One region of the Azospira sp. genome, then DNA from elsewhere that is predicted to be linked to it. Evidence: predicted binding sites of a transcription regulator. Region 1 holds the regulator's gene; each other region holds the start of a gene.
What was found. Region 1 encodes sigma-54, which starts transcription at its own class of promoters, with help from an activator protein. Its sites were predicted from a motif close to TGGCACGCTTNCTGCTNA; they were not measured.
Positions count from the first base shown of each region.

Region 2: nifE (nitrogenase iron-molybdenum cofactor biosynthesis protein NifE) is a predicted target of sigma-54. The motif match lies at 4,659-4,676, and genes of this name have one in related genera.
Region 3: nifV (homocitrate synthase) is a predicted target of sigma-54. The motif match lies at 2,798-2,815, and genes of this name have one in related genera.

Region 1 covers NZ_JAOTRW010000006.1:226,051-235,313, reverse strand. The annotation lists gene OEL49_RS10860 (serine/threonine-protein kinase) at 1-1,862, opposite strand, end outside; gene OEL49_RS10855 (hypothetical protein) at 1,896-2,711, opposite strand; gene OEL49_RS10850 (hypothetical protein) at 2,728-3,399, opposite strand; gene OEL49_RS10845 (PsiF family protein) at 3,524-3,838, opposite strand; gene hprK (HPr(Ser) kinase/phosphatase) at 3,884-4,819, opposite strand; gene ptsN (PTS IIA-like nitrogen regulatory protein PtsN) at 4,788-5,273, opposite strand; gene hpf (ribosome hibernation-promoting factor, HPF/YfiA family) at 5,429-5,749, opposite strand; gene OEL49_RS10825 (RNA polymerase factor sigma-54) at 5,764-7,242, opposite strand; gene lptB (LPS export ABC transporter ATP-binding protein) at 7,309-8,055, opposite strand; gene recX (recombination regulator RecX) at 8,121-8,576, opposite strand; gene recA (recombinase RecA) at 8,573-9,263, opposite strand, start outside.
Region 2 covers NZ_JAOTRW010000009.1:174,832-184,094, forward strand. The annotation lists gene OEL49_RS14510 (NADP-dependent malic enzyme) at 1-1,630, shown strand, start outside; gene OEL49_RS14515 (flagellar basal body-associated FliL family protein) at 1,755-2,144, opposite strand; tRNA gene OEL49_RS14520 (tRNA-Thr) at 2,239-2,313, opposite strand; tRNA gene OEL49_RS14525 (tRNA-Lys) at 2,395-2,470, opposite strand; tRNA gene OEL49_RS14530 (tRNA-Lys) at 2,530-2,605, opposite strand; gene OEL49_RS14535 (YeeE/YedE family protein) at 2,678-3,784, opposite strand; gene queC (7-cyano-7-deazaguanine synthase QueC) at 3,784-4,473, opposite strand; gene nifE (nitrogenase iron-molybdenum cofactor biosynthesis protein NifE) at 4,714-6,171, shown strand; gene nifN (nitrogenase iron-molybdenum cofactor biosynthesis protein NifN) at 6,164-7,549, shown strand; gene nifX (nitrogen fixation protein NifX) at 7,572-8,000, shown strand; gene OEL49_RS14560 (NifX-associated nitrogen fixation protein) at 7,993-8,463, shown strand; gene OEL49_RS14565 (CCE_0567 family metalloprotein) at 8,618-8,815, shown strand; gene OEL49_RS14570 (hypothetical protein) at 8,824-9,204, shown strand; gene fdxB (ferredoxin III, nif-specific) at 9,226-9,263, shown strand, end outside.
Region 3 covers NZ_JAOTRW010000009.1:200,094-209,356, forward strand. The annotation lists gene OEL49_RS14670 (electron transfer flavoprotein subunit alpha/FixB family protein) at 1-414, opposite strand, end outside; gene OEL49_RS14675 (electron transfer flavoprotein subunit beta/FixA family protein) at 436-1,281, opposite strand; gene nifW (nitrogenase stabilizing/protective protein NifW) at 1,274-1,606, opposite strand; gene nifV (homocitrate synthase) at 1,621-2,775, opposite strand; gene OEL49_RS14690 (AEC family transporter) at 2,987-3,862, opposite strand; gene hslU (ATP-dependent protease ATPase subunit HslU) at 3,973-5,310, opposite strand; gene hslV (ATP-dependent protease subunit HslV) at 5,318-5,854, opposite strand; gene OEL49_RS14705 (STAS domain-containing protein) at 5,929-7,158, opposite strand; gene OEL49_RS14710 (metal ABC transporter permease) at 7,235-8,053, opposite strand; gene OEL49_RS14715 (ATP-binding cassette domain-containing protein) at 8,050-8,643, opposite strand; gene OEL49_RS14720 (metal ABC transporter substrate-binding protein) at 8,651-9,263, opposite strand, start outside.

The DNA of each region.
Region 1 (9,263 bases):
AGGGCCGCCTCTTCCGTGGCCCAGCTGCCGTTCTGGGGCAGGGTGGTGTTGAAGTAAATTTCCTCGCCGCTGGCCTGGTCGATGCACTTCACCGTCCACGAGGTGATGACGTACTTCTCGATGGTCAGGCCGGAAGCCTGCAGGGTGGCGGAAAGCTTCTTGAAGCGGGCCTCGCCGACGATGGCGAAATCGGCCCCCGGCTGGCCCTTGGCGGCATCGCCCCAGGTGCGAAAGCCGAAGGACTGGACCCGCTCCTTGAGGATGTTCTCGGCGATGGGGGAACGCACGGCGTCGCCGGCTTCGCCCCGGGTGTTGATGGTGACGGAGATTTTCGGGTCGCCGTTGTTGCGGATGAAATCCACCCGCTCCTCGGCAGACATCTGGTTGAGGGATTTCTGCACTTCCCGCACCCGCACCACGGCCCGGGTGCCCAGGGTGGCCAGACCGCCGGCCTCCTGCTGTGGCGCCTCTTCCTGCAGCACCGATTCGATGAAGTCGCCGCTGCGGGAAAGCAGGCGGGCAGACAGCAGATCGTAGTAGCGGGAGAGGGAGGCCGGCTGCACGTTGAGGGCCACCGCCTTTTCCACCAGCTGGCGACGGGCATCCTCCCGCAGGGCGGCCTGCAGCAGGGCCGGATCGCCGGCCAGGCGGGAATCGCTGGGATCGGCCACGCCCACGGCGGAAATGACGATGGTGCCGTTGTCGGCCGCCGCTACCGAAGCCGTCGGCAACGCTGCCGGGGAACCCGATCCGTCGCCGCCGCGGCCCAGGTACAGGTAGCCGGCACCGGCCGCCACCAGGATCGCCGCCCCCGCCGCCAAGGCATAGGGCAGACGGGATTTGGCAACGGCCTGGGAGGCAGGCGGGACGGACGTCCCGGCCATGCCATGGCTGGAAGGCGCGTCCTTGCTGGCCGCTGGCGATGGCACCACCCGGGTGGCTTCGCCGGCTGCGGCGGGCCCTGCCGCCCCGGAGACCAGGGTCCGCTCCGCCTCGGCAGAGAGCAGGGTGACCTCATCGGCCACCAGGGTCGCCTCCTCCTCGGGGCCGCCGGCCATGGCCTGCTGCAGGGCGGCGGCAAATTCCCGGGCGCTCTGGAAACGCTGCTCCGGCCGCTTCGCCAGGGCCTTGCGCACCACCGCATCGAAACGCCGCGGCACCTGCACGTTGAGCTCGGAAGGGGCGATGGGGTCCTCCTTCAACACCTTGTGCATGATGGTGGTGAGCTGGCCGGTGAAGGGCTTTTCCCCGGTGAGAAACTGGTAGAGCAATACACCGGCGGAGAACAGGTCGGAACGGCCGTCCACCGTCTGCCCCATGAACTGCTCCGGCGACATGTAGGCCGGAGTGCCGAGGACGGAGCCGGCCTGGGTCAGGTTGGAGGATTCGATGCGGGCGATGCCGAAATCCCCCACCTTGGCCTGGCCGTTGTGCAGGATGAAAATGTTGGCCGGCTTGATGTCCCGGTGCACGATGCCGTTGCCGTGGGCGTGGTCCAGGGCGGAGAGCAGCTCGCCCATGAGGCGGGCGATCTCGCTGAGGGAAAAGCGTTCGGACTTGTCGAAATAGTCCTTCAGCTCCCGCCCTTCCACATACTCCATGGCGATGAAGGCGGTGCCCCCGTCCTCGCCATACTCGTAGATGGCGACGATGTTGGGATGGTTGAGCCGCCCGGCGGCCTGGGCCTCGCGCTGGAAACGGCTCAGCAGCTCCTGGGCCTCGTCCTTCTCCAGCTGGTCCCGGCGCACGGTCTTGAGGGCCACCCGCCGGGCAATGCCCGGGTCGAAGCCCTCATAGACCACCCCCATGGCCCCCCGCCCCAACTCTCGGCGGACCTCGTACTTGCCCAGTCTGGGCGGCATAGCCTCGGCCATAGCGGCTCTCCCGGCGGCAGGTTATTTGTACTTGCTGTCGATTTCCCAGACGTTCTTCTGCACCAGGCGCTGCACCATGCTGTCCAGGGTGAGGCCGCCGGAGGCGCCGGAGGAAACGCCCATCACCGACGAGCCCTTGGCTCCCAGTTCCATTTTCTCTTCGGTATAGCCGGTGGCCACCTGTTCGGTGGTGTTGGCGTCGATGATCTTGTAGCGCATGCCGATGATCCACACCCCGGTGTTTTCCTGGGTCTGCACCGAACCGACCACCGTCTCGCCGACGGCCCCGGCCTGGGCCCCGCCCATGGAGCCGGAGAAGGCGCCGAAGACGCCCAGCAGCTTGCCCACGGCACGGCCGTCGAAGCCCTGCTGGGCCTGGGCCACCTGCTCGGCCTTGAGGATGTCGAACTTGACCACGTACTTGGTGGTCTTGAACTTGCCCTTCTGCAGCAGCTTGCGGGCGGCACTGGGGTCGCCCATGGTGTAGGCCAGGGTGAACTCGTTGAGCAGGGGGCCCATGTCGGAACGTTCGAGGATCTTGAAGTTGGCCTTGCCCAGTTCCAGTTCGGCGTAGTCGGCGATGTTGTTGGGGCCGTACTTCTGGGTGAAGGAGGCGTTGTTGGACTTCACTTCGCCCGGGATGACCACCAGGGCCGGGCCCTTCTTCGCCGCATTGGCGTACTCCACCGGCTTGTACATGGCCTTGTCGGCCATTTCGTTGGCCTGCTTGGAGGTGTCGCTGCCGGCGGTGGGCGACGGGCTGTCGAAAACCGGCTGGGCATGGGCCGAACCGGCGCAGGCCAGGGCCAGGGCAATGGGGGCGATGTACTGACGCATGGAAGACTCCGTAGGTTTATTTTTTTGGTTTGCCGGCAGCCCGGCAGTAATCGTTGTAGAGCTTGGCCACGACCTCCTCGGCCTGCTCATGGACCAGCTCCAGGGCCATGCCGGCGGTGTCGCTGCCGGAATAGGACTCGGCCTTGGCCGTGGCGGTGGAAATGGTGCGGCCGTCCGCCGCCGCCAGGGTGAAATGCATGGTCACATAGACCTCGGGCAGGCGCACCACCGGGTTGTAGGCGGTGCGGGTGGAAACCCCGCCCTTGAGGACGAAGGCGGCGCCCAGCTTGCTGGAAGCGGCCAGGGCCGCGTCCGGGTCGTTGCGGAAATAGGCTTCCATCTCGGCCTGGGCGATGCGGGCCCGCTGCTCCTCGGCGGTGTAGGTCTTCAGGCCCAGGGCCTTCAGCTTCTGGTTGATCACGGCGGCATGGCGGCCGTATTTGCTGCCCTGCAGCTGGTAGCCGTCGGCCGTCTGGTCGGCCAGGGCCACCAGGATGCCCTGGTTGCGCAATGCAGCCTTGCAGGGAACGGCCAGATGCTGGGCGATGCGGCCGCGGCGGCCCTCCTCCTCGGCAGCACCCTGCTTCTCGTCCTCGGCAAAACTGAAGGCCCGGGCGCCGCCGGCTGCCGCCAGCAGCAGGCCACAGCAGAGCAGGCGGGAAGCGGCACGCAGGGGGGCAGGCTTCATCTCGGGACTCCAGGAAAAGTCCCCGGCATCAACGCCGGGGCAGGTGGAATGGGGCAGGCCATTCTGTCAAAAAAAATGCCAGCCTTCAATCGGCTGGCATTTTTGCGGGAAGTCCGCCCCTGGCTTACTTGGCAGCCTGGCTGTCGGCTTCGCACTTCTTGATGAAGGAGGCCTTGGCGGCACCGGCCAGCTTCTTCTCCGCGGCCTTGGACTGGCACTCCGCATTGGCGGCGGGAGCGTCGGCGGTCTTGCCGGAGAGGCAGGTCTTCATGAAGCCCTTGCGCTCGTCGCCCTTGAGGCCCTTCTCGCCGGCTTCCTTGTTGCAGTTCTTCATGCGCTCCTGCTGGGGCGTCGGCGCTTTGGCCGCGTCGGCGGCGCCGGCAACGGGAGCCAGGCCGATACAGGCCAGGGAACACAGGGCAAGCAGCATCTTTTTCATGGTGTCTCCGTCAGTGGTCAGGCAGGGCTTACCACTATGCGTTCGTCAAATATCGTCGTCAAGCAGCAGCTTCTGCTGCCGGGTGATGAATTCCTGCATGTTGTCGATGCCGCGCAGCTGCAGGATGCTGTTGCGCACCGCCGCCTCCAGCAGCACCGCCAGGTTGCGCCCGGCAGCCACCGGAATGACCACCTTGCGCACGGCCACGCCGAGGATCTCCTGGGTCTGGGCATCCAGGGGCAGGCGCGGCGCATCCACCCCGGCCACCGGCTTCTGCAGGTGCACGATCAGCTTGAGCTTCATTTTCCGCCGGGAGGCGGTCTCGCCGAAGATGGTGCGGATATTGAGCAGGCCCAGGCCCCGCACTTCGAGGAAGTCCCGCAGCATGCCAGGGCAACGGCCCTCGATGGTGGCGGGGGCGATGCGGGCCAGTTCCACCACGTCGTCGGCGACCAGGCCGTGGCCCCGGGAAATCAGTTCCAGGGCCAGTTCGGACTTGCCGACGCCGGAATCGCCGGTGATGAGGACGCCCATGCCCAGCACGTCCATGAAGACGCCATGCACCGACACCGTGTCCGCCAGGCGGCGGGAAAGGTAGATGCGCAGCAGGTCGATCACGGCCGAGCAGGGTTTGGCGGTGGTGAACAGGGGCGTGCCGGTGCTCTCGCAGCCCTCCAGCACGGCCGGCAGCACTTCCAGTCCCTCGGCGACGATGACGGCGGGGGGCTGGGCGGCGAAGATTTCGTTCATCTGCGCCTTGAGGCGCTCAGGATTGACCCGGCTCAGCCACTGGTACTCGGCGGCGCCGATGACCTGCAGGCGTTCCGGGTGGATCAGGTTGAGGTGGCCGACCACGTCGGCGCCGTAGTTGCCCCGCTCCCGGATCTCGATGGAGCGTTCGGCGCCCTGGGCCGCGACCCAGGTCAGGGACAGCTTGTCCTGGTGGTCCTCAAACAGCTGGCTGATGGAGATTTGCCGCATGGTTCCCCCAGTCGGTGAACAGGCGGTGGGCGTCGTCGGTGTTGTCGCAGGCGCCCAGGGCCTCGCGGAAGGCCCGGTCGGAGAAACGCTGGGCCAGCTCGGAAAGAATCTGCAGATGCTGCTCGGTGGCCTGTTCCGGCACCAGCAGCACGAACATCAGGCCGACAGGCTTGCCGTCGGGGGAATCGAAAGGCACCGGGGCGGACAGGCGCATGAAGGCGCCGGCGGCTTCCTTGAGCCCCTTGATGCGGCCGTGGGGAATGGCAACCCCCTGGCCCAGGCCGGTGGAACCGAGTTTTTCCCGGGCGAAGAGGCTGTCGAAAACCGTGGCCCGGGCGATGCCCAGGTTGTTCTCGAACAGCAGTCCGGCCTGCTCGAATGCCCGCTTCTTGCTGCTGGCTTCGAGGTCCAGCAGGATGTGGGCGGGAGGGAGGAGTTTGGCGATCAGATCCATGGGGCGGGAACCTTCCCCGAACAGCGGGATGGCGGCGGCAGGGCCGGTTGGAGACTGGGATTCAGGCAGGATACCTGGCGAAAAGTGGCGGGATCATAACGGAAAACGACCCCGCCGCCTATGCCTTTCGTCCCAGTCCCGGAGAGGGAATCAGATCACTCTTCGATGTGATTCTTGATGGTGTCGCGGTGGTGATCCTGGGCCTTCTGCTTGTACTTCTGCACCTGGCGGTCCAGCTTGTCGATCAGGGTGTCCACGGCGGCATACAGGTCGGCATCCTCGGCATCCACGTGGATGTCCTTGCCGGGCACGCGCACGGTGACTTCAGCCTTCTGCTTCAGCTTTTCCACGGTGAGGATGACGTTGACGTCGATGACGCTGTCGAAGTGACGCGTAACCCGCTCCAGCTTGGCAGTGACGTAGTCGCGGATCGCCGGGGTGACTTCCAGGTGATGTCCGGTGATGTGCAGGTTCATGGCTCGCTCCTTTTTTAGATGGACTTGCGTAGGTTGGCCGGCGAAATGTTGAGCGCTTCTCTGTATTTTGCAATGGTTCGACGCGCCACAACAATGCCTTGTTGGCCAAGAATTTCGGATATTTGACTGTCCGAAAGGGGTTTTCTGGGGTCTTCGGCCGCCACCAGCTGCTTGATCAGGGCCCGGATGGCGGTGGCCGAACAGGCGCCCCCCGTATCCGTGGCCACATGGCTGCCGAAGAAATACTTGAGTTCGAAAATGCCCCGGGGGGTGGCCATGTACTTCTGGGTCGTCACCCGGGAAACGGTGGATTCGTGCAGGCCCAGGGTTTCGGCGATTTCCCGCAGTACCAGGGGACGCATGGCCACCTCGCCGTGTTCGAAGAACTGGCGCTGGCGGTCCAGGATGGCCTGGGACACGCGCAGGATGGTGTCGAAACGCTGCTGCACGTTCTTGATCAGCCAGCGGGCCTCCTGCAGCTGGCCGGAGAGGCTGGAGCCGCGCTGCTTGGAGAGGATCTCGGCGTAGAGCCGGTTGATGCGCAGGCGCGGGTAGGCGTCCGGATTGATGCTGGCGGTCCACTGGTTGCGCACCTTCTTCACCACCACGTCCGGGGTGATGTAGCGGGCATCCAGGGGCGCGTACTGGGCGCCGGGCCGGGGGTTGAGGCTCTTCACCAGGTTGGTGACGGCGCGCAGGCGCTCGTCGTCGCAGCCCAGCAGCTTCTTCAGCTTGGTGAAGTCCCGGCCGGCCAGCAGTTCCAGGTGATGGCGCACCAGCTTCAGGGCCTGGTCCCGCACCTCGTCGGCCGGCAGGGCTTCCAGCTGCAGGGCCAGGCATTCGCCCGGAGTGCGGGCGCCGACACCGGTCGGGTCCAGGTGCTGCAGGTGGCGCAGGGCGATCTGCAGGTCGTCCAGGTCGATTTCCAGCTCTTCCGGCAGGGCTTCCTGCAGCTCCTCCAGGGGCTGGGTCAGGTAGCCGTCCTCGTCCAGAGCCTCGATCAGGAAGCTGACCAGCTGCCGGTCCCGCTCGGAGAGCTGCATCAGGCCCAGCTGCCAGTTGAGGTGGTCGCGCAGGGAGGTGTTGGCGGCCTGCACTTCCTGGAAGTCGGAATCCTCGTCCTCGTCGCGGGAGGCGGAAGGGTAGCTGCCTTCGGCAAACCAGTCCTCGCCTTCGCCCAGGCTGTCCCGGCTGTCGTCCCGGACTTCTTCGGGGCCGTGACTGTCGGCGCCTTCACCGGATTCGCCGCTATCGCCTTCCCGCGGGCCTTCGGCAGCAGCCTCGGCCGTACTGCCGGCGTATTCGCCTTCGCTCCCGCTGTAGGAGGGCTCGTAGTTCTCGTCCTCGCGCTCCAGCAGGGGGTTTTCCAGCAGATACTTCTCCAACTCCTGCTCCAGCTCGAGCGTCGACAGTTGCAGCAGCCGGATGGACTGCTGCAGCTGTGGCGTCAGGGCCAGGTGCTGCGAGAGTTTGAGTTGGAGGGTTGGTTTCATGGACCCGGGGCCGAAGGGGCCGGCGGCAATGAGCGGGTTGAGGGAAAGACTCGGAGACTGGGCTCGTCAGAGACGGAAGCTCTCGCCCAGATATACTTTTCGGACGTCTTCATTATAAACGATCTCATCCGGGCGGCCAGACGCCAGCACCCGGCCCTCATTGATGATGTAGGCCCGGTCGCAGATGCCCAGGGTCTCACGCACGTTGTGGTCGGTGATGAGCACGCCGATGCTGCGGTCCTTGAGGAAACGGATGATCTTCTGGATTTCCAGCACGGCGATGGGGTCCACGCCGGCGAAGGGCTCATCCAGCAGGATGAAACGGGGAGAGGTAGCCAGGGCCCGGGCGATTTCCACCCGGCGGCGCTCGCCACCGGACAGGGCGGCGGCATTGGAAGCGCGGATGTGGCCGATGTGCAGCTCTTCCAGCAGTTCCTCCAGGCGCAGGTCGATCTCGTGCTTGGGCAGCTTCTGCAGTTCCAGCACGGCGCGGATGTTCTCCTCCACGTTGAGCTTGCGGAAGACGGAAGCCTCCTGGGGCAGGTAGGAAATGCCCAGATGGGCCCGCTTGTGGATGGGGAAGTGGGTCACTTCCTGATTCTGCAGCTGGATGGAGCCGCCGTCGGAGGGCACCAGGCCGACGATCATGTAGAAACAGGTGGTCTTGCCGGCACCGTTGGGGCCCAGCAGGCCGACCACCTCACCGCTGCCCACCTCGAAGGACACGTCATGCACCACGGTGCGGGACTTGTAGCGCTTTTTCAGGTTGTTGGCGGAAAGCTTGGCGATGAGGTCGGGGTTCTGCTCGGACATGGGCTATCGGATTCTATGAATGCGGGGGCGTAAAGGCATTGTGCCAGAGGTGTCGCCCGGGGGTTCTACCAGTCGCTGCCGGACTCGTCGTCCCAGCCGCCCTGCAGCACCTGGCGGACGGTGGCGGCGGCAAAGCCGCGGCTGAGGAGGAAGCGGGTCTGTTTGGCCCGCTCGGCCAGATCGGCGGGCAGGGCGGCAAATTTCTTCTGCCACACTTGGCGCGCCCGTTCCAGCTCGCTGCCGCCCTGGGCCAGGGCCGCGGCGACGGTTTCCTCGGCCACGCCCTTCTGCCGTAGTTCCTGGGCCAGCCGGGCATCGCCGTAGCGGCGGGCGCGGATGGCGACCCTTTCACTGGCATAGCGGGCATCGGAAAGCTGGCGGCGGGCCGCCAGGTCGTCCAGCAGGGCCTCCAGCTCAGCCTCGGATTCTGCGTGGGGCGCCAGCTTGCGGGCCAGTTCGGCCCGGCTGTACTCCCGCCGCGCCAGCAGCCCCAGGGCCCGCTGGCGCAGGCTCGGGGTCATTCTCCGGCTGCGGCCGCCGGGGCGGGGTTGGCCACGCCCAGGGCTTCCCGGATCTTGCCTTCGATTTCCTGGGCAATGGCCGGGTTGGCCTTGAGGAATTCCCGGGAGTTGTCCTTGCCCTGGCCGATTTTCTCGCCCTTGTAGGAGTACCAGGCGCCGGACTTCTCGATCAGCTTGTTGGCCACCCCCAGTTCGATGATCTCGCCCTCGCGGGAGATGCCTTCGCCGTAGAGGATATCGAACAGGGCTTCGCGGAAGGGCGGGGAGACCTTGTTCTTCACCACCTTGACGCGGGTTTCGTTGCCGATCACCTCGTCACCCTTCTTGATGCCGCCGATACGGCGGATATCCAGGCGCACGGAGGCGTAGAACTTGAGCGCGTTGCCGCCGGTGGTGGTTTCCGGGGAACCGAACATCACCCCGATCTTCATGCGGATCTGGTTGATGAAGATGACCAGGGTGTTGGTCTTCTTGATGTTGGCGGTGAGCTTGCGCAGGGCCTGGCTCATCAGGCGGGCGTGCAGGCCCATCATGGAATCGCCCATCTCGCCTTCGATTTCGGCCTTGGGGGTGAGGGCGGCCACGGAGTCCACCACGATCACGTCCACACCGCCGGAACGCACCAGCATGTCGGCGATTTCCAGGGCCTGTTCGCCGTTGTCCGGCTGGGAGATGAGCAGCTCGCCG
Region 2 (9,263 bases), on a different contig from region 1:
CACCGTCTGCGACTCCAAGGGTGTCATCTACGTCGGCCGCGACGCCAAGATGGAAGCCACCAAGGCCCGCTACGCCCAGGAAACCAGCGCCCGCACTCTGGCCGATGCCATCGTCGGTGCCGACATCTTCCTCGGCCTCTCCGCCGCCGGCGTGCTGAAGGCCGAGATGGTCAAGCAGATGGCCAAGGACCCGCTGATCTTCGCCCTGGCCAACCCGACCCCGGAAATCATGCCGGAACTGGCCAAGGAAGTCCGTCCCGACGCCATCATCGCCACCGGCCGCTCCGACTACGCCAACCAGGTCAATAACGTCCTCTGTTTCCCCTTCATCTTCCGCGGCGCCCTGGATGTGGGTGCCAAGCGCATCACCGAGGAAATGAAGCTGGCCTGCGTCAAGGCCATCGCCGCCCTGGCCCAGGAAGAAGTCAGCGACGAAGTGGCCATGGCCTACCAGGGCCAGCAGCTGACCTTCGGCCCCGAGTACCTGATTCCCAAGCCCTTCGATCCCCGCCTCATCTCCATCATCGCCCCGGCCGTAGCCCGGGCCGCCATGGAATCCGGCGTCGCCACCCGTCCCATCGTGGACATGGACGCCTACCGGGACAAGCTGAAGGAATTCAACACCCACACCGGCGTCGGCATGCGCGCCGTCTTCTCCGCCGCCAAGCAGGGCGAAGCCAGCCGCGTCATCTACGCCGAAGGCGAGGACGAGCGCGTCCTGCGCGCCATCCAGGTGATCCTGGAAGAGCGCCTGGCCAAGCCCATCCTGGTGGGCCGCCCGGAAGTGATCGAAGCCCGGCTGCAGAAGATCGGCTCCAAGCTCAAGGCCGGCGAGCACTTCGAAGTGGTGAACCCCAACTACGACGAGCGCTACAAGGAATGCTGGAGCGCCTACCACCAGCTGATGAAGCGTCGCGGCGTCACCATCGACATCGCCAAGATGCGCCTGCGCTCCGACAACACCATCATCGGCGCCATGCTGGTCAAGCTCGGCTACGCCGACGCCCTGATCTGCGGCATGAGCGGTCGCTTCGCCCACCACCTGCGCCAGGTGGAAGAGGTGATCGGCAAGGCCGCCGGCCACAACACCCTGGCCGCCATGAACCACCTGCTGCTGCCCAACCGGGCCCTGTTCCTCTGCGACACCCACGTCAATGAGAACCCGGACGCCCAGCAGCTGGCCGACATCGCCGTGATGGCCGCCGAGACCGTGCGCAGCTTCGGCATCACCCCCAAGGTGGCCCTGCTCTCCCACTCCAACTTCGGCTCCTCCCAGTCCGCCTCCGCCCGCAAGATGTCCGAAGCCGCCGACATCGCCCGGGCCAAGGCCCCGGACCTAGAGATCGACGGCGAAATGCACGGCGACTCCGCCCTGTCCGAGGAAATCCGCCTGCAGTCCGATCCGGAATCCCCCCTCAAGGGCGAGGCCAACGTGCTGGTGATGCCCAACCTGGACGCCGCCAACATCTCCTACAACCTGCTGAAGATGACCGGCGGCGAAGGCGTCACCATCGGCCCCATCCTCATGGGTGTGGCCAAGCCGGTGCACGTGCTGACCGCCACCGCCACCGTGCGCCGCCTGGTGAACATGACGGCCCTGGCCGTGGTGGATGCCAAGAAGCAGCGCTGAGTCGCAACGGCCGGGCTAGCCCCGGCCAAAAAGAAAAGCCCCGCCGGCCGCAAGGCCCCGGGGCTTTTTTCTTGCCGCCCGGCACCGCCTGTAGCGGCCCTGGCGACCAGGAAGGCGGACTCGCCTACTGGATGATGAAGTTGGTGAACAGCACTTCCTTGACGCCGCTCTTGGGCGTCTCGTCGAGGAGTCTGTTGAGGACGTCGCGGATGCTTTCCGCCAGGGCCTTCTTGCCCTCCAGGGTCAGCAGCTGTTCCGGCTGCTCGGAGGAGAGCAGGATGATGAGCTTGTGCTGCACCTTGGGACGGATGGCCTTGAGAGTCCCATCCACCTCGGCGTGGGCCACTTCGAACACCATGTCCACCTGCAGGATGCGGCCGCTGCCGGCCAGATTGACGACGAAACGCAGGGGCTCCGCCGCCGCCCCGCCGCCGCCTTCATTGGCAAAGGCCGGCGCCGCCAGGAAGGCGAACAGGCACAACAGGACAGAGCAACTCCGCGCAATCATCTTCATGACTTCCCCTGGAGAGAAAACCTGCACCGGCTCAAGACAAAAAAATAGCCCCGGACGGGGCGCGCTGCGGACGGCTTGGCGCCACCGGAAAGGATGGTGCCCATGGGCAGGATTGAACTGCCGACCTCTCCCTTACCAAGGGAGTGCTCTGCCACTGAGCTACATGGGCCACACATTCGGGCCGCCAACGAGAAAACGGCAGCCCTGCAAAATAAAACGGCCCCCTAGCGGAGGCCGTTTTACCTGAATCTGGTGGGTTGTGAGTGGCTCGAACACTCGACCTACGGATTAAGAGTCCGCTGCTCTACCAACTGAGCTAACAACCCGAATGAGGGGCGCATTATAGCCGCCCTACTTCCGTTTGTACACCTCTTTTTTAAGAGGCTGGTGGGTCGGGCGAGATTCGAACTCGCGACCAACGGATTAAAAGTCCGCTGCTCTACCGACTGAGCTACCGACCCGCAAAAACGGAGCGCGAATTATAGGGGGCACCCCCTGGCCTGTCAAACCCGGGATTGATGCGGGCAAGCGGGCTATTCGCTGAGCATGCGCTGGTACTGCAGGCGCAGGGCCAGCCAGGCGCCGGCAATGATGGCCAGGGTGGTGATGAGGCTGCCCAGGGCCAGGGTGGAGATGCCGGAGAGGCCCTGGCCCACGGTGCAGCCGAGGGCGGTGACGCCGCCGAAGCCCATGAGGACGGCGCCGATGAGGTGGCTGGCCGTGTCTTCCGCATCGCGGAAGCCTTCCCAACGGAAGCTGCGGCGGGACAGGGCCACCAGGGCGGAACCGGCAACGACGCCGAGCACCGTGGCGATGCCCAGGGTCAGCCTGCGGCTGGCGTCGCTCCAGGTGGCGAACAGTTCCAGGGCATAGGCCGGCGGGGCGACGAAGGTGAGGGATTCCATGCGGCCGCTGTTGGTGCCGAGAAAGGCCGGCTGCAGGGTGTCGGGATGTTCGGCGACGAAGGCCAGATGGCCGCTGAGGAACCAGCCGCCCACCACGGCGGCGCCGATGGCCAGACCGCCGAGGATGTACTCGGCCTGGCGGAAGTCGGCGCGCAGCAGGGGCGCCGCCAGCAGCAGGCCGCCGACGCTGCCGGCCACCAGGGCCGACGCCGTGGCCGGCGGCAGGCCCAGGAGGGGCTGCAGCAGCCGGGGCAGGTCCTGGCCCGGGGCGGACAGATCCACGGCCAGGACATCCAGCAGGCCGACCCGCAGCAGGGCCGGCAGGCCCTTGAGGGTGGCCAGGGCGGTGAGGCCCATGACCAGGAACACCACCAGGGACTTGAGATTGCCGCCCCCCAGGCGCACCAGGGTCTTGGCGCCGCAGCCCGAGGCCAGCACCATGCCGATGCCGAACAGCAGGCCGCCCACCAGGTGGGACGCCCACAGCAGGCGGGGGGCGGTGTAGATGGAATTGGCCACGTCGATGAGGCCCGCCAGCTGCAGGCCGGCAGTACCCAGCACCGCCGTGCCCATGGCCAGCAGCCACATGCCCATGCGGTTCCAGTCCCCCATGTTCACGATGTCGGACACCGCGCCCATGGTGCAGAAGCAGGTGCGCTGAGCGACGGCGCCGAAGAGGCCGCCGAGGCCGGCGGCCAGCCACAGCAGGGGCGACAGATCGGGCAGGCTGTCCATCAGGCGCTACGGTAGGGCGTGGGATCGGCCAGGCCGGCGGCGCGGAAGCCTTCGGCCCGCAGGCGGCAGGAATCGCAGACGCCGCAGGCCCGGCCCTCGTCGTCGGCCTGGTAGCAGGAGACGGTGATGCCGTAATCGACACCGAGGGCGGTGCCGCGCTGGATGATCTGGGCCTTGGTGAGGTCGATCAGGGGCGCATGCACATGCAGCTCGGCCCCTTCCACCCCGGCCTTGGTGGCCAGATTGGCCATGCGTTCGAAGGCGGCGATGAATTCGGGGCGGCAGTCCGGGTAGCCGGAATAATCCACGGCATTCACACCGACGAATATGTCCTTGGCCCCCAGCACCTCGGCCCAGGCCAGGGCGAAGGAGAGCATGACGGTGTTGCGGGCCGGCACATAGGTGACGGGGATGCCGCCGGCCTGGACGCCCTCGACGGGCACGGCAATGGAACTGTCGGTGAGGGCGGAGCCGCCGAACTGGCCGATGTCCAGGCGCACCACGCGGTGCTCCTTGGCGCCGAGGGCGGCCGCCACCCGGGCGGCGGCCTGCAGCTCGGCCTTGTGGCGCTGGCCGTAGTCGAAGGACAGGCAATAGGGGGCAAAGCCTTCGCTCTTGGCGATGGCCAGGCAGGTGGCGGAGTCCAGGCCGCCGGAAAGCAGGACGATGGCAGGGCGAATGTCAGTCATAGGCGGGCAAATATACCGCGAGCAGGGGCCGGCATAAAGGCTGGCCCCCGGTCCGGCCGGTCTGGTGCCAAGTGCAACAAGAGGCCCCCCGGGGCTGTCGCGAAACCGACAGGACGGTGCCCCATGGCGCCGCCACGGCCCTGACGAGGCAGCAAAAACAAGCACTTTGGGGCAGTGCCGGGCACTGGCACCAAACCTGCTACTTAAGGCTCACAAAAGAAAAATTGTAGGAGAGCCGACATGAGCGCGTTGCAACAGAAGGTGGCCAGTGTCCTGGAAGAGCCGGGTTGCGCCACCAACCAGGCCAAGGGCGAGAAGGAACGCAAGGCGGGCTGCAAGAAGCAGCTCACTCCGGGCGCCGCTGCCGGCGGCTGTGCCTTCGACGGGGCCAAGATCGCCCTGCAGCCCATCGTGGACGTGGCCCATCTGGTACACGGCCCCATCGCCTGCGAAGGCAATTCCTGGGATTCGCGCCATACCCTCTCCTCCGGCTCCCATATCTACCGCACCGGCTTCACCACCGACATGAACGAGATGGACGTGGTGTACGGCGGCGAGAAGAAGCTCTATCGGGCCATCAAGGAAATCATCGACAAGTACGACCCGCCCGCCGTCTTCGTGTACCAGACCTGCCTGCCGGCCATGATCGGCGACGACATCGAGGCGGTGTGCAAGGCCGCCGCCGCCAAGTTCGGCAAGCCGGTGATCCCGGTGAATGCCCCCGGCTTCGTCGGCAGCAAGAACCTGGGCAACAAGCTGGGGGGCGAAGCCCTGCTGGACTACGTCATCGGCACCCGGGAGCCCGAGTACACCACCCCCTGCGACATCAACCTGATCGGCGAATACAACGTGGTGGGGGAGTTGTGGCAGGTGAAGCCCCTCTTCGACGAACTGGGCATCCGCATCCTCGCCACCATCTCCGGCGACGGCCGCTACAACGACATCGCCACGGCCCACAAGGCGAGGGCGGCCATCATGCTGTGCTCCCAGGCCCTCATCAACGTGGCGCGCAAGATGGAGGAGCGCTACGGCATTCCCTTCTTCGAGGGCAGCTTCTACGGCGTTTCCGACATGTCCGACGCCCTGCGCAAGATCAGCGCCCTGCTGGTGCGCCAGGGCGGCCCGGCGGATCTGCCGGAACGGGCCGAGGCCCTCATCGCCCGGGAGGAAGCCAAGGCCTGGGCCCGACTGGAGCCCTACAAGGCGCGCCTGAAGGGCAAGCGGGTGCTGCTGTTCACCGGCGGGGTGAAGTCCTGGTCCGTGGTCTCGGCCCTGCAGGAAGTGGGCATGGAAATCGTCGGCACCTCCATGCGCAAGACCACCGCCAACGACCGGGAGAAGGTGAAGGAGATCATGGGCACCGACGCCCACATGTTCGACGAGCTGCCGCCCCGGGAGATGTACCGGATGCTCAGGGACTCCCAGGCCGACGTGATGCTCTCCGGCGGCCGTTCCCAGTTCGTGGCGCTGAAGGCCAAGACCCCCTGGGTGGAGATCAACCAGGAGCGGCACCACGCCCTGGCCGGCTACGACGGCATCGTCAATCTGGTGGATGAAATCGACAAGGCCCTCTACAACCCGGTGTGGCAGCAGGTGCGCCAGCCGGCCCCCTGGGAGCGGCCCGACTGGGAACAGGACTTGGAAGAGTGGCAGTCCTGTAACCAGGAAGCACTTGAAGGCGAGGTGTGCCATGGCTGAGGTCAAGCACAGCAGGAAGGCCTGCGCCGTCAATCCGCTGAAAATGAGCCAGCCCATCGGCGCCGCCCTGGCCTTCCTCGGCATGGACCAGGCCCTGCCCCTGCTGCACGGCTCCCAGGGCTGCACCGCCTTCGGCCTGGTGCTCTTCGTCAAGCACTTCCGCGAGACCATTCCCCTGCAGACCACGGCCATGAACGAGGTCACTACCATCCTCGGCGGCCTGGAGAATGTGGAGCAGGCCCTGGTGAATATCCACAAGCGGGCCGCCCCGGCCCTGGTGGGCCTCATCTCCACCGGCATCACCGAGGCCAAGGGCGACGACGTGGACGGCTTCCTCCAGCTGATCCGGCAGAAGCACCCGGAACTGGCGGACATGGAGGTGGTGTTCGTCTCCACCCCGGACTTCGCCGGCGCCTTCCAGGACGGCTGGGGCAAGGCGGTGCTGCGCATGGTGGAGACCATCGCCAAACCGTCGAACGTGCGCCGCCCCTGGCAGGTGAACATCCTGCCCGGCTGCCACCTCACCCCCGGCGACATCGAGGAGGTGAAGGAGATGGTGGAAGCCTTCGGTCTCACCCCGGTGGTGCTGCCCGACCTCTCCGGCTCCATGGACGGCCACATTCCCGAGACCTTCCTGCCCACCACCCTGGGCGGCACCCGGCTCGACGAACTGCGCAGCATGGGCGAGTCGGCCTACACCCTGGTCATCGGCGAACAGGGCCGGGCGGCGGCGGCAAAGCTGAAGGACATCGCCGGCGTGCCCTACACCGTCTTCGACCGGCTCACCGGGCTGAAGCCCTGCGACGACTTCCTGGCCCTGCTCTCCCGCATCGCCAACACCGAGGTGCCGCCCCGCTTCAAGCGCCAGCGCAGCCAGCTGCTGGACGCCATGCTGGACGGCCACTTCCACTTCGGCAAGAAGAAGGTGGCGGTGGCCGCCGAGCCGGACCTGCTGTACGCCCTCACCACCTTCCTCACGGAAATGGGGGCGGAAATCCAGGTGGCCGTCACCAGCACCGAATCCCCGCTCCTCAACCGGGTACCGGCGGACGAAGTGCTGATCGGCGACCTGGAAGACTTCGAGCAGGGCGCCGTCGGCGCCGACCTGCTCATCACCCATGCCCACGGCCGCCAGGCGGCGGCGCGGCTGGGCATCCCCTTCTGCCGCTCCGGCCTGCCCACCTTCGACCGCCTCGGCGCGGCCCACAAGGTGAGCGTGGGCTACCGGGGCACCCGGAACCTGATTTTCGAGGTGGGCAATGTCTTCATTGAAAACCTGCACGAAGCCGTCCCCGACGATTTCCGGCCGACCGCCGAACCCGCCGCCAGCTGCGGCACCGGCTGCGCGCACGGTGCGGCGGCTGTCGCTTGTCACTGAATCAACCAAGGAAGGTGCCGCCATGAGCAAACCGCTGAAAGTCGCATTCGCTACCGAGGACCTGCAACAGGTGGACGCCCACTTCGGCTGGGCCCGCAACATCGCCATCTACGACATCACCGCCGACAGCTCGACCCTGGCCACCGTGGTCCGCTTCGAGGGAGACCTGAAGGAGGACGGCACCGAGGACAAGCTGGGAGCCAAACTGGAAGCCATCCAGGACTGCGCCATCGTGTACGTGGCCGCCATTGGCGGCTCGGCGGCGGCCCGGGTGGTGAACATGAAGATCCACCCGGTGAAGGTGCCCAATCCGGAACCCATCACCGCCATCATCGGCAAGCTGCAGGCCGTGCTCAAGGGCACCCCGCCGCCCTGGCTGCGCAAGGCCCTGATGAAGGATCAGGAACGCAATTTCGACGACGCCCTGGAAGAGGAAAAATCCCATGTCTGATTCAGCTGTCTGCACAACTTTTGCCATTGCCGACTCCCCCTTCCTCTCCGAGCTGGTCAAGCAGCTGCGTTCCCAGGACAGCTACGGCCACTGGGACGGCAAGAGCGATGTGGAAGTGGTGGGTCCCTACGTGCTGGACAAGGAGGCGCGCAAGGCCATCCCCATCATCGACGACCCGGACCCGGAAGTGCTGTGGCGCCTGGAGCTGTACTACAACGCCATCGGCCTGGCCATCGAGCGCCAGAGCAAGGTGATGTGCGCCCCCATGATCAAGATGAGCCACGAGGGCTTCGGCCGCGTGGTGCTCATCGCCGGCCGACTGGTGGTGTTCAACAAGTACCACCGGGACGTGCACCGCTTCGGCTTCGACTCCCTGGAAGCCCTGGCCGAACAGGGCGACAAGATCGTCAACGAAGCAGTGGCCATGATCGCCCGCTTTGGCGAGGTGGCGAATTACGGTTGAAAGGCTTTAGCCACAGAGGACACAGAGAGCACAGAGAAATTCCGGGCAGTAGCGGCGGCAATACGGATCGTCAAAGTCCCCGGCGTTTCCGCTGCGATGTTTTCCCCTCTGTGATCTCTGTGCCCTCTGTGGCCACGATTTAAGGAATCCCCCCATGAGCGACAACCCCGAAGAACTGAAGGCCCAGATCAAGAAGCTCTCGGCCCAGGCCATGACCTGGAAGATGAACCTGCACGACCTCTCGGAGGAGCTGCCGGTGAACTGGGAAAACATCATGGAAACGGCCCAGAAGACCCACGACGCCTACGCCGCCCTCACCGCGGCGCGGCAGCGCCTGGCCGAGCTGGGCTAGGAGGAATCGTGGAACGCCTGCCCGACCTGACCCGGGACGAGACCTCCTGGCGCCGCGAATGGCAACGCTACCTGCCGGCGGACTACCGGCGGCGTACCGCGGTGCCCATCCGCTTCGAGCGGGAGGCGGACCTCCAGGCCGGCGGCGTGCGGGTCATGGGCTTTGACCGCTGGGGCGAGAACTGCTTCTACCACCACGTCTATGAAGTGCCCGCCCCCATCGTGGACGACGAGGAAGGCGCCTTCCAAGAAGCCCGCTGCTACGGCCAGTCGGTGTTCGCCTGGCGCCTCGCCGGCAACTGGCTGGTGTGCACCCGGGAGCACGGCGCCGCCGGCGCCTGCCGCCCGGAGCGGCGCCACTACGCCCTGGCCGCCACCCTGCCCCGCTGAATTTTTCTACAAGGAGCCATCATGTCTGTCTTCAGCGTCACCCTGCCCTCCGGTGTGGA
Region 3 (9,263 bases), on a different contig from region 1:
GGTGCCCAGGGTGGTGGCCACCGAGCCGGCCAGGTCCCGGCCCAGGGTGGAGGCGCCGAGCATGAGGATTTCCGGCTGGTAGGTGTTCACCAGATCGGTGAGGGCCTTGGTGTAGGGCTCGTTGCGGTAGTCCTTCAGCACCTCGTCCTGCATCAGGTAGCACTTGTCGGCGCCGTAGGTGAAGGCCTCGCCGCAGATGCCGGCACCGCGTTCGCCGGGGCCGCACATGACCACGCCGCACAGCTGCACGCCGAGGGCGTCGGCCAGCTTGCGGCCCTCACCCAGCAGTTCCCAGGAGACCGGATGCACTTCGCCGCGCTCGCTCTCGACGACCACCCAGACGTGCTTGTAATTGACGAAGCGGGGGTCCAGTTCGACCTTTTTCTTCGCCGGCTTTTTCGGTTGTTCGCTCATGGCTGTTGTCCTCTTCCCTGGTTAACCCGCCCGCTTGGCGATTTCCTTTTCCAGCTTGGGGTGCTGGGTGAACACCTTGGCCAGGAGGGTCACGGCCAGGTTCTTCGGATCGTTGTCCACCGTCTCCACCATCTCGGCCCGCTGGCTGCGGGGACGGGGGGCGAAGACCTTGCTCACCACGGTGGGGCTGCCCTTGAGACCGATCATCTCGGCATCGTCGATACCGGCGGCTTCCCGGTTCCACACCTTGAGGTCATAGCGGGCGGCGCGGAACAGGTCGTCCAGGTCGCCGAAGCGCATCTCGTTGGTGCCTTCAAGCATGGTGATGAGGCAGGGGGTAGCGGTCTTCAGGAGCTGCACGCCGCCCTCGGCCCGGCGCTCCACGGTGATTTCCTTCTTCTCCAGGTCCAGGTCCACGATCTTGGAGACGTAGGTGAGGAGCTGGTAGTCGAGGCGCTTGGCGATGCCGGGGCCCACCTGGGCGGTGTCGCCGTCGATGGTCTGCTTGCCGGTGAAGATCAGGTCCACCGGCATGTTGCCCATGATCTTCTTGATGGTCGTGGCCAGGGCGTAGGAGGTGGCCAGGGTGTCGGAACCGGCAAAGGCCCGGTCGGACACCAGGATGGCGTCGTCGGCGCCGTAGGAAAGGCACTTGCGCAGGGCCGCCTCGGCCATGGGCGGGCCCATGGTGACCACGGTGACGGTGCCGCGGAACCTGTCCTTGAGGCGCAGGGCCTCTTCCAGGGCGAACAGGTCGTAGGGGTTGATGATGGCCGGCACCCCCTGGCGCATGATGGTGTTGGTCACCGGATGCACCCGGATCTGGGCCGAGTCCGGCACCTGCTTGATACAGACGACACTATGCATGGCTTGCCTCTCCTAGGGAGCGGCGCAGGCTATCCACGGATACCCGCTGCACGCCCTGTTGAAACACTTTGAAAACCTTCTGCTCGATCCCGGAGGAATGAACGAAATCGGTGTAGGCCCGGGCCAGCAGCTCCCGGCACTTGATGCGGCTCAGGCCCTCGTTGAGGCCCGCCAGTCCGCCTTCCCGGGCCAGGTACTGGTTGAAGCGCTTGAGGATGTGCAGGCGCGAAACGCTGACCACGGCCGGGTCGTATTCCAGGCCGAAGTAGTCGAGGAATTCCTCGGCGGTGGAGAGCTGCTGCAGTTCGTCCATCAGGGTTTCCATAGGCTTCTCCTTGTTCAGACGACATGCAGCCGGGGGGCCGGACGGCCGCTCCCCTGCATCCCTTCCAGGTAGTAACTCATCAGTTCGCGAAAGCCCGGCGGGCGCTTGAAGGCCATGGCGTAGCTGCGCACCCGGGAGAGGATGCGGCGGGCCATGCCCTCGTCGATGTCTATCCCTAAGTCCTTGTAGGCGTGGATCACGGCGGTGGAGCCGGAATGCTTGCCCAGCACGATGCGGTGGCCCTTGCCCACTTCCGCCGGATCGAAGGCCTGGTAGTTGGCCGGGTTCTTGGCCAGGCCATCCACGTGGATGCCGGCCTCGTGGGTGAACACGTTGGCGCCGACGATGCTCTTGTTCACCGCCACCGGCCGGCCGGAAGCCTTGGCCACCAGATCGGAGATGGCCGGCAGCTGCAGGGGATCGACGCCACTGTCGATGTCGTAGAGATGCCGGAGGGCGATCACCGACTCTTCCAGGGGCGCATTGCCGGCCCGCTCGCCAAGACCGTTCACCGTGGTGTTGATGTGGGTGGCGCCGGCGGTCACCGCAGCCAGGGTGTTGGCGGTGGCCAGGCCCAGGTCGTCATGGGCGTGGATTTCGATTTCCAGGTCGCTGCGGGCCCGCAGGGCGGCGATGCGCTGGTGGGTGATGAAGGGGTCCAGCACCCCCAGGGTATCGGCAAAGCGGAAACGGCGGGCGCCGGCGGCCTGGGCCGCCTCCATGACCCGGTGCAGGAAGTCCAGGTCGGCCCGGGAGGAATCCTCGCCGCCGACGCACACCTCCAGCCCCGCCGCCCGGGCCTCGGGCACGAAGCGGCGGATGGAATCGAGCACCCAGCGGTGGTCCTTGTTCAGCTTGTGGCGGATCTGCTGGTCGGAAACGGGAATGGAGAGATTGACGATGTGGGCATTGCAGCGCCGCGTCACCTCCAGGTCGGCGGCGCACATGCGGCCCCACACCATGAGCCGGCTGGACAGCCCAAGGCCGGCGATGGCCCGGATCACTTCCTGCTCCTGCTCGCCCATGGCGGGAATGCCCACCTCCATCTCCGGCACCCCGGCCGCCGCCAGGGCCTGGGCAATGGCCAGTTTCTCCGCGGCGGTGAACGCCACCCCGGCGGTCTGTTCGCCGTCGCGCAGGGTGGTGTCGTTGATGGTGATGGTTGTCATGGCATGGCCTCTTGCCGGGGTATCAGCAATAAGGGTGCCAGGGCCGGATTTTTTAAAACAAGCTATTTAAATCATGCGGTTGCTGATTTCAGACAGGGCCCGCAGCGGGGGGAGAGGAATGCGACATTTGTAGGTTTTCGGACAGGGGAAGAGGCCCCTGCCCTGGCCCGAAAACCTGCCGGCCCGGTAGGCCGCTCCCGGACTCGACGGACTAGGGCAACACCAGGGCCAGGGCCAGGGGCAGGAACAGGAGGGCGGCCAGGTTGCCGAGCAGGACGATGGAGGCCACCTGGTCCGGCTCCTGGCGATAGCGTTCGGCGAAGACGTAGTTGAGCACGGCCGGCGGCAGGGCGCCGAAGATCACCAGCAGGGCTTTCTGCTGCCCTTCCAGGCCCAAGGCCAGGGCGGTGGCGTAGGCCAGCAGCAGGCCCACCAGGGGCCGGGCCAGGGCGCCCCACAGGCCGACCCGCACCGCCGACAGGCTGGAGCCGGCCAGGCGCACGCCGAGGGAAAAGAGCAGCAGGGGAATGGAGACGTCGCCCAGCATCTTGATGGCCAGCTTCAGGGGCGGCCAGATGGGAATGTGCAGCAGGCTCACCGCCAGGCCGGCCAGACTGGCCAGCACCACGGGAATGCGCCACAGATTGGCCAGGCGGGTGTGGTGGTCGAGCAGCCAGGCGCCGAAGGAGAAGTGCAGCAGGTTGGAGACCATGAACAGCACCACCATGGGAGCCAGGGCTCCGTCGCCGAAGGCCAGCACCGCCAGGGGCAAACCCAGGTTGCCGCAGTTGTTGAACATCATGGGCGGCACGAAGGTCTTGGGGGCGCTGCCCAGCAGACGGGCCAGGCCCCAGCCGGCGAGGCCGGAGCCGACCACGCCCACCACGGCGCCTACGGCCAGCCCCCAGTTGGCGGCCAGGTCGAAGGATTTGTCGGCCATGGCGGCGAAGACCAGGGCCGGCACGAACACTTCCATGTTGAGCTGGTTGGCGAAGGCCATGTCCGGCTGCTTCTTGCGGCCGTAGAGCCAGCCGAAGAAGACGATGGCGAAGAGGGGAAAGACGATGGCGACGATGCGCAGCAGCATGCCGGCTCCAGGGCGGGGTTCCGGGAGAGTGTAACGGCGGCCCGGGCGGGGCGGCCATCAGGGTTGCCCCTAGTTGGGGACGTCGGGGCGGCCTGCCGCCGCCCCGCTTCTTACAGCACGTAGCGGGAGAGGTCCTCGTCCCGGGACAGTTCGCCCAGGCGGGCATCCACGTAGGCGCCGTCCACGGTGAGGGTCTCGGCGCCGGACTTGCCGGCGGTGAAGGAGACTTCCTCCAGCAGCTTTTCCATGACCGTGTACAGGCGGCGAGCGCCGATGTTCTCGGTCTTTTCATTGACCGAGTAGGCGATCTCCGCCAAGCGCTTGATGCCGTCGGCGGTGAATTCCAGCTTCAGGCCCTCGGTGCCGAGCAGGGCCTGGTACTGGCGCGTCAGGCAGGCGTCGGTCTGGGTCAGGATCTGCTCGAAATCGGAGACGGAGAGGGAATCCAGTTCCACCCGGATGGGCAGGCGGCCCTGCAGCTCGGGGATCAGGTCCGACGGCTTGGCCAGGTGGAAGGCGCCGCTGGCGATGAAGAGGATGTGGTCCGTCTTGACCATGCCGTACTTGGTGGACACGGTGGTGCCTTCCACCAGGGGCAAGAGGTCCCGCTGCACGCCCTGGCGGGAGACGTCGGCGCCATGGGCATCGGAGCGGGAGGCGATCTTGTCGATCTCGTCGAGGAAGACGATGCCGTTCTGCTCCACGTTCTTCAGGGCTTCCAGCTTCACTTCCTCGTCATTGACCAGCTTGGCCGCCTCTTCCTCCACCAGCAGTTTCATGGCTTCGGGAATTTTCAGCTTGCGCGACTTCTTGCGGGCCGTGCCCATGCTCTGGAACATGCCCTGGATCTGGCTGGTCAGCTCCTCCATGCCCGGCGGCGCAAAAATCTCCGCCTGCATGCCGGGGGCCGCCACCTCGATGTCGATTTCCTTGTCGTCCAGTTCGCCCTCCCGCAGCTTCTTGCGGAATTTCTGGCGAGTGGTGGAATCCTCGCTGCTGCCCTGGTTCTCGTTGAAGAAGCCGGCACCCCGGGCGGGAGGCAGCAGGGCGTCGAGGACCCGGTCCTCGGCCGCGTCTTCGGCCCGGGCCCGCACCCGCTTCATGGCCTGCTCGCGCTGGCCCTTGATGGCGGTCTCCATGAGGTCGCGGATGATGGTGTCCACGTCCCGGCCCACATAGCCCACCTCGGTGAACTTGGTGGCCTCGATCTTGATGAAGGGGGCATTGGCCAGGCGCGCCAGGCGGCGGGCGATCTCGGTCTTGCCGACGCCGGTGGGGCCGATCATGAGGATGTTCTTCGGCGTGATCTCGTGGCGCAGGCCCTCTTCCACCTGGGAGCGGCGCCAGCGGTTGCGCAGAGCGATGGCCACGGCCTTCTTGGCCTGGGCCTGACCGACGATGTGCTTGTCCAGCTCGTGCACGATTTCCTGGGGAGTCATCTGAGTCATGGCGTCCTTACTCCAGGGTCTCGATGGTGAAATTGCGGTTGGTGTAGATGCACAGGTCGCCGGCAATCTCCAGGGACTTGCGCACCACCTCGCCGGGGGCCAGCTCGGTGTTCTCGATCAGGGCCCGGGCGGCGGACTGGGCGTAGGCGCCGCCGGAACCGATGGCGACGATGCCGTACTCCGGTTCCAGCACGTCGCCGTTGCCGGTGATGATGAGGGAGGACTCCCGGTCGGCGACGGAGAGCATGGCCTCCAGCCGGCGCAGGGCCCGGTCGCTGCGCCAGTCCTTGGCCAGCTCCACGGCGGAGCGGACCAGGTTGCCCTGGTGCTTTTCCAGCTTGGCCTCGAAGCGCTCGAAGAGGGTGAAGGCGTCGGCAGTGCCGCCGGCAAAGCCGGCCAGGATGCGGTCGTTGTAGAGGCGGCGTACCTTACGCGCCGTGGCCTTGACGACGATGTTGCCCAGGGTCACCTGGCCGTCGCCGCCCATGGCGACGGAGGCGCCGCGGCGCACCGAGAGGATGGTGGTGCCGTGATACTGTTCCATGCGGTTTCTTCAGTTCGGGAAAGAAGGGGAAATGCGCTGCCGCCCGCGCCACGGCGGGGCGGCAGGCTGCCAATTCACTTGCGGGCCGGCTCGATGCGGGCCACCGCATTGACCCCCACCACCGCCAGCAGCTCGAACACCAGGCGGTTGGTGTTGCGGATGATGACCGCCTTGCCGGCGGATTTGCAGGGGGTCAGCATATTCACCAGGGCGCCGGCGCTGACGAAGTCGATGCGCACCACGGCGGTGAAATCCAGGACCACCGGGTCCCGGCTTTCGGCGAAATCCTTGAGGTCGTTGAAGCGGGCGTTTTTCAGTTCGCCGCTGAGACGGTAGGCCTCGTCGCCCTCGCTGCCGTCCGTACAGTCCGGACACTGGGCGGCGGCCACCGGGGTGGCCTGGACCCGGGCCGGGTCCCAGGAGGGGGGCGACACTTCGAAGGTGACGGCGTAATCCACCGCCCGCTCCTCGAACTGTTCCTGGCGGCCGGCCCGTTGCAGCAGTTCCAGCTGCAGCAGCCAGCACTGGGGATTCTCGGCCTTGCCGGTGACTGCGGCAGCGGCCAGCAGGCCTTCCAGGGCCTCGATGCCGGCCAGTTCCAGCACCTGCTTGCGCTTGGCCGACTGCTGCAACAGTTTGAGGAAACGCTCGGCCCCGGCATCGTCCAGCTGCTGCACCTTGGACAGGTCCAGGCGCTGCTTCTGGTTCTTCTCCAGGGCATCGGCCAGGATGCCGAAAGCGGCATGATTGCTGCCTTCCATGGCGCCCTTGAAGAGGGTGGTGGGCGTGCCGCCAGCCACCACCGCCTCGGCCTTCTTGGTATCGCACCAGGCCGGCGGGGATCGCTCGAAAATGCGGGCGAAGTCCAGTTCCAGGTTTTCGAAGGCGGCCTTGTCGCCGTGCAGCTGGTAGAAATCGAACAGCATCATCCACAGGCGGATGGCCGTGGGGCCGGAACGGTAGCGGCCCACCGCGTCTTCCAGGGTGGCCTTGGCGACACCTTCCTGGCCGTTGGCGTAGAGCACGGCGGCCTGTTCCACCACGGCTTCCAGGGGATCGCTTTCGTTATCCAGCTCGATGCCGCCGGACTCCAGGTCGCCGAGGGAGAAGCCGGTGAAGTCCAGGGACATGGAATCCACGGCCGGGGCGGCCTTGGAGGGAGTTTCGAGGGGCGCGGCGGCGGGCGCGGCAGGAGCCCCGGCGGGCTGGGGCGCGGCGGCCGGGGTCGGCGCCGGTACCTTGACCATGCGGGCTTCGGGAACCTTGTTGTCTTCGCGACTCTTCTTGAACAGCGAGAAAATCATGGCCTGCTTTCAGTGGGCAGCAAAACGCCGCAGCAGTATATAACGACTAGCTTATGACTTTTATCACACTACGCCGTCATGCCGCAATCCGGGGAAAGCCGCGCGCCAGCAGGGCGCTGGCGGCCCCCAGGAGAACCAGCAGCAGGGCCAGTACCGGGCCGAAGGGCTGATCCAGGACCAGGGCCAGGGCGAAGGCCAGCAGGTGAGCCAGGCCGCCCAGGAGGGCGCCCAGCCACAGGGCGGCACGCCAGCTGCGGGCCCAGGGGGCGGCGGCCAGGGGCGGGATGAAGACCAGGGCGAAGGCGGCCATGACGCCGACGCTGGTGGTGGCCAGGGCCAGGACGCCGGCCACCACCAGGTCGAAGGCCAGGTGCAGGCGGCGGCTGGAGCGGCCCCGGGCCCGGTAGAAATCCGGGTAGAAATGGGACAGCAGCAGGGGCCGGGAGAGCCAGCGCAGCAGGGGCACGGCCACGGCGAAGGCGCCCAGGGCGGCGAGGAAATGGCTGCGGTCGGTGAAATAGAGCTGGCCGTCGAAGAGGGCATGGCCCAGGCGCTCGGCCAGGGGCAGGTTGGCCGCCAGCAGCACCGCCGTGCCCCAGCCGGCCAGCAGCAGCATGGCGTAGGCGGCGCCCCGGGTGGCTTCGGCCGCCTCCTCGAAGGCGTTTTTCACCGCCGCCGCCAGGAAGGCCGCAGCCGGCCCGCCCAGGACCAGGGGCAGGGCCAGGGCTGCCGCCGAAAGGCTGCCGGCAGCCGCCATCTGGGCGTAGGAGAGGGCCGCCAGCCACTCGCCGCGCAGGCGCAGGTAGGCGCCGCAGAGGGGCAGCAGCAGGGCGAAGACCAGGCCGGTGAGGCAGGGCCAGAGAAAGAGGGGGTCGGACAGCAGATCCAGGTTCATGGCCGGGGCCCTCCCGGCAGGCGCACCACCCGCTGGCAGGCGGCGGCGACGAAATCGTCGTCGTGGCTGACCAGGACGATGCCGGCGCCGGCCGCCGCCCGGGCGGCGATGGCGGCTCCCAGGGCGGCCACGCCCTGGGGGTCCAGGTTGTTGGTGGGTTCGTCGAGCAGGATCACGTCCGCCGGCGCCTGCAGGCAGGCCCACAGGTGCAGGAACTGCAGCTGGCCGCCGGAAAGCCGGTCCAGGCGCTCCTCCAGGCGGGCCGCCAGCCAGGGCGGCAGGCCGGCAGCGCTGGCGCCGGTAAGGGCCAGCAGCTCCCGGCCGTTGAGGGGGATGCCGGCCACTGCCGGCTGGCGCTGGGTCTGCCAGGAGATTTCCACCCCCGGCGCCAGCTCGACGCTGCCGGCAAAACGCCGGCCGGCGCCGGCCAGGACCGAGAGCAGGGTGCTCTTGCCCGAACCGTTGGGCCCCGCCAGCCCCAGCACCTCGCCCCGGGCCAGGGTGAAATCCACCGGCCCCACCACGGGCCGGCCGTAGCCGGCGACGAGGGCGGCAACGCTGAGCAGGGGATGGGCGGAGGCAGTGGGCATGGAGGGTTCAGCGCAGGGCGGCCAGGAGGCGGTTCACCGTGTCGTCGAAAAGGGAGAACAGGTCCTTGGCCTCGGCCGTGCCGCCCACGGTGAAGGGCAGGATCACGGAGGGGATGCCGGCCTTGTCGGCGATCCAGCGGGAGGGGGCATCATACTGGTAAGCGGGCCGCAGGACCATGCGCCCCGGGTTGTGCTGCTGCCGCGCCAGCACTTCCGCCAGGTAGCCGGAAGACGGTTCCATGCCCGGCTTCTGCTCCAGCACGCCGACCTGCTTCAGGCCGAGCCAGGCATTGAGGTAGGGGAAGGCGTCGTGCTGCACCAGTACCGGCACGCCCTTGAGCGGGGCGGCCTTGGCTTCCCAGCGGGCGATGGCGGCCTTCCAGCGTTCGGCGAAGCTGCGGTAGCCGGCCTGGTAGGCCTGGGCCTGGGCCGGGTCCAGCAGGGCCAGGCGCTCGGCCAGGGCCTCGCCGATTTTCAGGTAGAGGCGCGGATCGGTCTGGATGTGGGGATTGCCGCCGGCATGGACGTCACCGTGGGAGCGGTCCAGCACCGCCGGCACTTCGCGCAGGGTGACGTAGCGGGCCGCCTCGAAATAGCCGGGCTGGCCGCTCTGGATCGCC